DNA from 2 places in the Rossellomorea sp. y25 genome. Region 2 is predicted to be linked to the other one. Evidence: a T-box and tRNA genes for the amino acid it is inferred to sense, from the RefSeq annotation. Region 2 holds a T-box; the other holds one or more tRNA genes.
What was found. A T-box is a leader RNA that pairs with one kind of tRNA and senses whether it is charged. The one in region 2 lies ahead of alaS (alanine--tRNA ligase), so its partner is inferred to be a tRNA-Ala.
Positions count from the first base shown of each region.

Region 1 (3,380 bases), 580 kb from region 2:
GGCGCCCAAAGGTTCCCTCAGAATGGTTGGAAATCATTCGCAGAGTGTAAAGGCACAAGGGAGCTTGACTGCGAGACCTACAAGTCGAGCAGGGACGAAAGTCGGGCTTAGTGATCCGGTGGTTCCGCATGGAAGGGCCATCGCTCAACGGATAAAAGCTACCCCGGGGATAACAGGCTTATCTCCCCCAAGAGTCCACATCGACGGGGAGGTTTGGCACCTCGATGTCGGCTCATCGCATCCTGGGGCTGTAGTCGGTCCCAAGGGTTGGGCTGTTCGCCCATTAAAGCGGTACGCGAGCTGGGTTCAGAACGTCGTGAGACAGTTCGGTCCCTATCCGTCGTGGGCGCAGGAAATTTGAGAGGAGCTGTCCTTAGTACGAGAGGACCGGGATGGACGCACCGCTGGTGTACCAGTTGTCTTGCCAAAGGCATCGCTGGGTAGCTATGTGCGGAAGGGATAAGTGCTGAAAGCATCTAAGCATGAAGCCCCCCTCGAGATGAGATTTCCCATCACGTATGTGAGTAAGATCCCTAGAAGATGACTAGGTAGATAGGTCAGAGATGGAAGCATGGCGACATGTGGAGTTGACTGATACTAATCGATCGAGGACTTAACCACAAAGAGTCATTTTTTAAATGAACAACGATTGGTCGATACTTGGCTTTCTTGACATCAATTCTTTATCTAGTTTTCAGGGAATGAATTTTATAAGAAAATATAAAAAAAAGCCTTGAAAAAATATATCTACACGATATAATAATACTTGTCCTTAAAAAAGAGACAAGAAAATGTCTGGTGACAATGGCGAAGAGGTCACACCCGTTCCCATGCCGAACACGGAAGTTAAGCTCTTCAGCGCCGATGGTAGTTGGGGGATCTCCCCCTGTGAGAGTAGGACGTCGCCAGGCTTTATATTTGGAGGATTAGCTCAGCTGGGAGAGCATCTGCCTTACAAGCAGAGGGTCGGCGGTTCGATCCCGTCATCCTCCACCATTTTTCATTAGTGGGTAATTAATATGCCGGTGTAGCTCAACTGGTAGAGCAACTGACTTGTAATCAGTAGGTTGGGGGTTCAAGTCCTCTTGCCGGCACCATTTTGGTTTTGAATTTCATCTTTTGAGATGAGCCATTAGCTCAGTTGGTAGAGCATCTGACTTTTAATCAGAGGGTCGAAGGTTCGAGTCCTTCATGGCTCACCATTGATTTTTGCATTAGCAAAATATCAATCATACATGCGGGTGTGGCGGAATTGGCAGACGCACCAGACTTAGGATCTGGCGCCGCAAGGCGTGGGGGTTCAAGTCCCTTCACCCGCACCATTATATTTCGCGGAAGTAGTTCAGTGGTAGAACACCACCTTGCCAAGGTGGGGGTCGCGGGTTCGAATCCCGTCTTCCGCTCCAGAAGATTTTGCCGGGGTGGCGGAACTGGCAGACGCACAGGACTTAAAATCCTGCGGTAGGTGACTACCGTACCGGTTCGATTCCGGTCCTCGGCACCATTGATTTTTCGGAAGGAAACGACATATTTTGCGCCCGTAGCTCAATTGGATAGAGCGTTTGACTACGGATCAAAAGGTTAGGGGTTCGACTCCTCTCGGGCGCGCCATATTATCGGGAAGTAGCTCAGCTTGGTAGAGCACTTGGTTTGGGACCAAGGGGTCGCAGGTTCGAATCCTGTCTTCCCGACCACTTCTTTGGGGCCTTAGCTCAGCTGGGAGAGCGCCTGCTTTGCACGCAGGAGGTCAGCGGTTCGATCCCGCTAGGCTCCACCATGTTTTTTTACGAAAGTAAGATAAACTTCATTGGTTTTATGAAAGTAAAAAAATATTTTTGATATTATGTTTCTTGGCGGTGTAGCTCAGCTGGCTAGAGCGTACGGTTCATACCCGTGAGGTCGGGGGTTCGATCCCCTCCGCCGCTACCAAAAGGGACCTTTAGCTCAGTTGGTTAGAGCAGACGGCTCATAACCGTCCGGTCGTAGGTTCGAGTCCTACAAGGTCCACCAAGTACCATTTTTATTACGGAGGAATACCCAAGTCCGGCTGAAGGGATCGGTCTTGAAAACCGACAGGGGTGTAACAGCCCGCGGGGGTTCGAATCCCCCTTCCTCCTCCATATTTACTTTTATGGTGAATTCCTTACTCATATCGTCGCGGGGTGGAGCAGTTCGGTAGCTCGTCGGGCTCATAACCCGAAGGTCGCAGGTTCAAATCCTGTCCCCGCAATACCATTTTTGACTTAGGATAGGGTAATCCTTGATGAGTCACGCATGGATAGTTATTTTCGCTATCGCGAGGTAATGAAACCTATTTTGCTTACGCAAAAAGCTTTGGTCCGGTAGTTCAGTTGGTTAGAATGCCTGCCTGTCACGCAGGAGGTCGCGGGTTCGAGTCCCGTCCGGACCGCCATTTTCTTTAAATAAGATTATGGTTCATAATTAAATATTTTACTCTAAGTAAGGCTCAGTAGCTCAGTTGGTAGAGCAATGGACTGAAAATCCATGTGTCGGCGGTTCGATTCCGTCCTGAGCCACCATTTTCTATTTGAAGACATTATGGCGATTGTGGCGAAGTGGTTAACGCACCTGATTGTGGTTCAGGCATTCGTGGGTTCGATTCCCATCAGTCGCCCCATACTTTCTTATTTAAATACCGCGGGTGTAGTTTAGTGGTAAAACCTCAGCCTTCCAAGCTGATGATGAGGGTTCGATTCCCTTCACCCGCTCCAATTATTTATGGGCCTATAGCTCAGCTGGTTAGAGCGCACGCCTGATAAGCGTGAGGTCGGTGGTTCGAGTCCACTTAGGCCCACCATTTCATTATTCCGCAGTAGCTCAGTGGTAGAGCTATCGGCTGTTAACCGATCGGTCGCAAGTTCGAATCTTGCCTGCGGAGCCAATATGGGGAAGTACTCAAGTGGCTGAAGAGGCGCCCCTGCTAAGGGTGTAGGTCGGGCAACCGGCGCGAGGGTTCAAATCCCTCCTTCTCCGCCATATTATGGCCCATTGGTCAAGCGGTTAAGACACCGCCCTTTCACGGCGGTAACACGGGTTCGAATCCCGTATGGGTCATCTGAAAAAAGACTATCATTTTTGATAGTCTTTTTTTTTGTACAAAGTAGTAGAATTAGTGGTTATTTTATTAATAATAGAAGAAAAAATGACTAAATGAAGAGAGTTAATTGAATATGGAGGCAGATCGGGACTAAAATAAGCGGTTTTACAAGAGAAACGCATGCTTCTATTTCTCTACGAAGGATATATTATCGACTTCTCCACATATATTATCGACTTTTCCCAATATATTATCAACTTCTGCACTTTTCTTTTCAGATCCAATTTTTCAATACAATAAACGGAGGATGGGAACATTCAGT
Region 1 covers NZ_CP145886.1:3,698,000-3,701,379, reverse strand. The annotation lists rRNA gene AAEM60_RS18710 (23S ribosomal RNA) at 1-621, shown strand, start outside; rRNA gene rrf (5S ribosomal RNA) at 795-911, shown strand; tRNA gene AAEM60_RS18700 (tRNA-Val) at 921-996, shown strand; tRNA gene AAEM60_RS18695 (tRNA-Thr) at 1,022-1,097, shown strand; tRNA gene AAEM60_RS18690 (tRNA-Lys) at 1,127-1,202, shown strand; tRNA gene AAEM60_RS18685 (tRNA-Leu) at 1,238-1,322, shown strand; tRNA gene AAEM60_RS18680 (tRNA-Gly) at 1,332-1,406, shown strand; tRNA gene AAEM60_RS18675 (tRNA-Leu) at 1,416-1,504, shown strand; tRNA gene AAEM60_RS18670 (tRNA-Arg) at 1,535-1,611, shown strand; tRNA gene AAEM60_RS18665 (tRNA-Pro) at 1,618-1,694, shown strand; tRNA gene AAEM60_RS18660 (tRNA-Ala) at 1,702-1,777, shown strand; tRNA gene AAEM60_RS18655 (tRNA-Met) at 1,853-1,929, shown strand; tRNA gene AAEM60_RS18650 (tRNA-Ile) at 1,934-2,010, shown strand; tRNA gene AAEM60_RS18645 (tRNA-Ser) at 2,028-2,120, shown strand; tRNA gene AAEM60_RS18640 (tRNA-Met) at 2,157-2,230, shown strand; tRNA gene AAEM60_RS18635 (tRNA-Asp) at 2,337-2,413, shown strand; tRNA gene AAEM60_RS18630 (tRNA-Phe) at 2,465-2,540, shown strand; tRNA gene AAEM60_RS18625 (tRNA-His) at 2,563-2,638, shown strand; tRNA gene AAEM60_RS18620 (tRNA-Gly) at 2,659-2,732, shown strand; tRNA gene AAEM60_RS18615 (tRNA-Ile) at 2,742-2,818, shown strand; tRNA gene AAEM60_RS18610 (tRNA-Asn) at 2,828-2,902, shown strand; tRNA gene AAEM60_RS18605 (tRNA-Ser) at 2,907-2,997, shown strand; tRNA gene AAEM60_RS18600 (tRNA-Glu) at 3,004-3,075, shown strand.
Region 1: it has a tRNA-Ala gene. The T-box ahead of alaS (alanine--tRNA ligase) is inferred to sense a tRNA for this amino acid. The anticodon was not compared.

Region 2 (3,380 bases):
AGGGTACGCGGTCTATAAGGGGACTCCGATCATCATACATCAGCTGAAAGATTTATCAGAGAATGCGCCACTTTTTACAAAACAATACCAGAGGTGGCTGGACTATGTGCAAAGCGAGACCTCCACTTGGCCAGACGGAATACAATCTCAATTAGAGGAAAGAATTGACGGGATCGAAGCCTGGTTGACGGGGCTTGTCGCAGTCGTTCTGGCCACTGTGATGAAGTTTATGAACAGCTTTCTGCTTGTTGCAATTATTCCCTTTGTATCTTTTTATTTATTAAAGGATATTACGAAAGTGAAAAAATTCCTGTGGCAGCTTACCCCTAAAAAATGGAGGAACAGCGCGATTTCATTTTCAAGGGATGTGGATGAATCGCTGGGAGGTTATATCCGGGGACAGCTTTTAGTTTGTTTGATCATTGGGGGACTTTCAGCATTAACACTCTGGTTAATCGGTATGAAGTATCCCTTGATCCTCGGATTGATCATTGGAGTAACCAATGTAATACCCTATTTCGGACCGATTATCGGAGCGGTTCCAGCTGCCATTGTGGCAAGTACGATCTCTGTCAATATGATGATATATGTCGTCATCATGGTCGTAGTTCTCCAATTCCTGGAGGGGAATATCTTATCGCCCCTCATTGTCGGAAAAAGCCTTCATATGCATCCACTGTTTATTATGGCTGCCCTTATCATTGGTGGTGAAGTAGGGGGTGTGATCGGCATGATTGTGGCAGTGCCTTTTTTAGCTGTGGTAAAAGTAGCGATTTTACATGGACGAACCCATTTCATTCATGCAGCAGGGGGAGATTAACTGAAAAAATAAGAATCAACATTGACAAATACAGTGAATATTTCTATAATCCAACATATACAAGTATTCGTATAAAATGAAAGCAATGAAGGATCGAGTACGTTATAGTCCATCTATCAGAGAGGGATTCCCCAGGCTGCAAGGGATTCCAGATGAAGGATAACCGAATGCTAATCCTGAGTGCAGGTAAAACCTGCCGTCTATCCGCGTTAAGGTGTTTTGAGGGATGAACAATAGAGAAATGCGAATAGGCTTCCTGAGAGGCAACAAGGAACTACGAGCCTCTAAGCCTGCACTTTCTTTGTTCATAACCAGGGTGGTACCGCGAGTTAGCTCTCGTCCCTGTTTTAGGGATGAGGGCTTTTTTGTATTCATTTTTAACCATACATAATCAATGAAGGAGGAAGTTTTACATGAACAAATTAACAGGCGCAGAAATTCGTCAAAAGTTTTTAGATTTCTTTCAGGAAAAAGGACATGGTGTAGAACCGAGTGCATCATTAGTTCCGCATGAAGATCCGTCCCTTTTATGGATCAATAGTGGAGTAGCTACATTAAAGAAGTATTTTGATGGACGTGTCATTCCTCAGAATCCAAGAATCGTGAATGCTCAAAAGTCCATTCGCACAAATGACATCGAAAATGTAGGGAAAACAGCACGTCATCACACGTTTTTTGAAATGCTGGGTAACTTCTCCATTGGTGAATATTTTAAAGTTGAAGCGATTGAATGGGCATGGGAATTTTTAACCGATGAAAAATGGATCGGGTTTGATCCCGAGAAGCTTTCCGTTACCATTCACCCTGAAGATCATGAAGCATTTGATATCTGGAACAAAAAAGTAGGCGTACCTGCTGAACGAATCATTCGTATTGAAGGGAACTTCTGGGATATCGGTGAAGGTCCAAGCGGCCCGAATACAGAAATTTTCTACGATCGCGGACCGGAATATGGGGAAAGTCCTGAAGACCCTGAATTATATCCTGGTGGAGAGAATGATCGTTATCTTGAGGTATGGAATCTTGTGTTCTCACAATTCAATCATAACCCTGATGGAACGTATACTCCGCTTCCCAAGAAAAATATTGATACCGGTATGGGACTTGAACGTATGGCATGTGTCGTACAAGAAGTACCAACAAACTTTGATACAGATTTATTTATGCCGATCATTTCTGCAACCGAAGAGATTTCCGGTAAGTCATACGGGAAAAACAGCGAGATCGATGTAGCTTTCAAAGTCATTGCCGATCATATCAGAACGGTTTCCTTCGCAATCGGTGACGGAGCCCTTCCTTCCAACGAAGGCCGTGGCTATGTATTAAGAAGACTGCTTCGCCGTGCGGTTCGATTTGCGAAGCAAATTGAAATCAATCGTCCGTTCATGTATGAATTGGTTCCGGTTGTTTCTGAAATCATGGTTGATTTCTACCCGGAAGTGAAACAAAAAGCGGAATTCATTCAAAAAGTGGTGAAAAATGAAGAGGATCGCTTCCATGAAACTTTAAACGAAGGGTTGGCTATTCTTTCTTCTATTATCAAGGTACAAAAATCTGCTGGGAATAAAGTGATTCCTGGTGAAGATGTCTTCCGTCTGTATGATACGTACGGTTTCCCGGTTGAATTAACGGAAGAATATGCAGAAGAAGAAGGATTGACGGTTGATCATGACGGTTTTGAAAGAGAAATGGAAGGTCAGCGTGAAAGAGCGAGGTCGGCTCGCCAGGATGTGGGCAGCATGCAAGTGCAAGGAGGAATCCTAAGTGACATCACGGTAGAAAGTCGCTTTGTAGGATATGACACATTAGAAACGACTGCTACAATTCTTGAACTGTTGGTTGATAATGAACGTCAGCCGAAAGTCGATAAAGGACAGGAATGCCAATTTATTCTGGACCAGACACCTTTCTATGCAGAGAGCGGAGGACAAATCGGCGATAAAGGATACATTGAAGCTATGGGCGTGAAAGTATTTGTGACAAACGTGAAGAAAGCCCCTAACGGCCAAAACCTTCATTCTGCCATCGTTGAAGAGGGCACACTAGAGCAAAATGCACAGGTGCTTGCAAAAGTGTCCCGTGAATCCAGAACAAAAGTGGAGAAGAACCACACGGCGACGCATATCCTTCATCAGGCATTGAAAGATGTCCTTGGAGATCATGTCAATCAGGCAGGTTCTTTGGTGGAACCAGACCGTCTGCGATTCGACTTCTCTCATTTCGGTTCTGTTTCCCAGGAAGAGATTGAGCGAATCGAAACCATCGTCAATGAGAAGGTCTGGAAGGCTATTTCAGTTAACACAGCTCTTAAATCACTATCAGAGGCAAAAGCGATGGGAGCGATGGCTTTATTCGGAGAAAAATACGGCGAAGAGGTTCGCGTTGTATCGATTGGAGAGTATAGCTTAGAGCTTTGTGGTGGTTGCCATGTTTCGAACACGTCTGAAATCGGGTTATTTAAGATTCTTTCAGAAGGTGGGATCGGAGCAGGTACGAGAAGGATTGAAGCTGTTACAGCGGAGAATGCTTACAAAGTGTTGAATGATCAGGTTACTCAACT
Region 2 covers NZ_CP145886.1:3,116,126-3,119,505, reverse strand. The annotation lists gene AAEM60_RS15820 (AI-2E family transporter) at 1-820, shown strand, start outside; T-box leader at 897-1,167, shown strand; gene alaS (alanine--tRNA ligase) at 1,234-3,380, shown strand, end outside.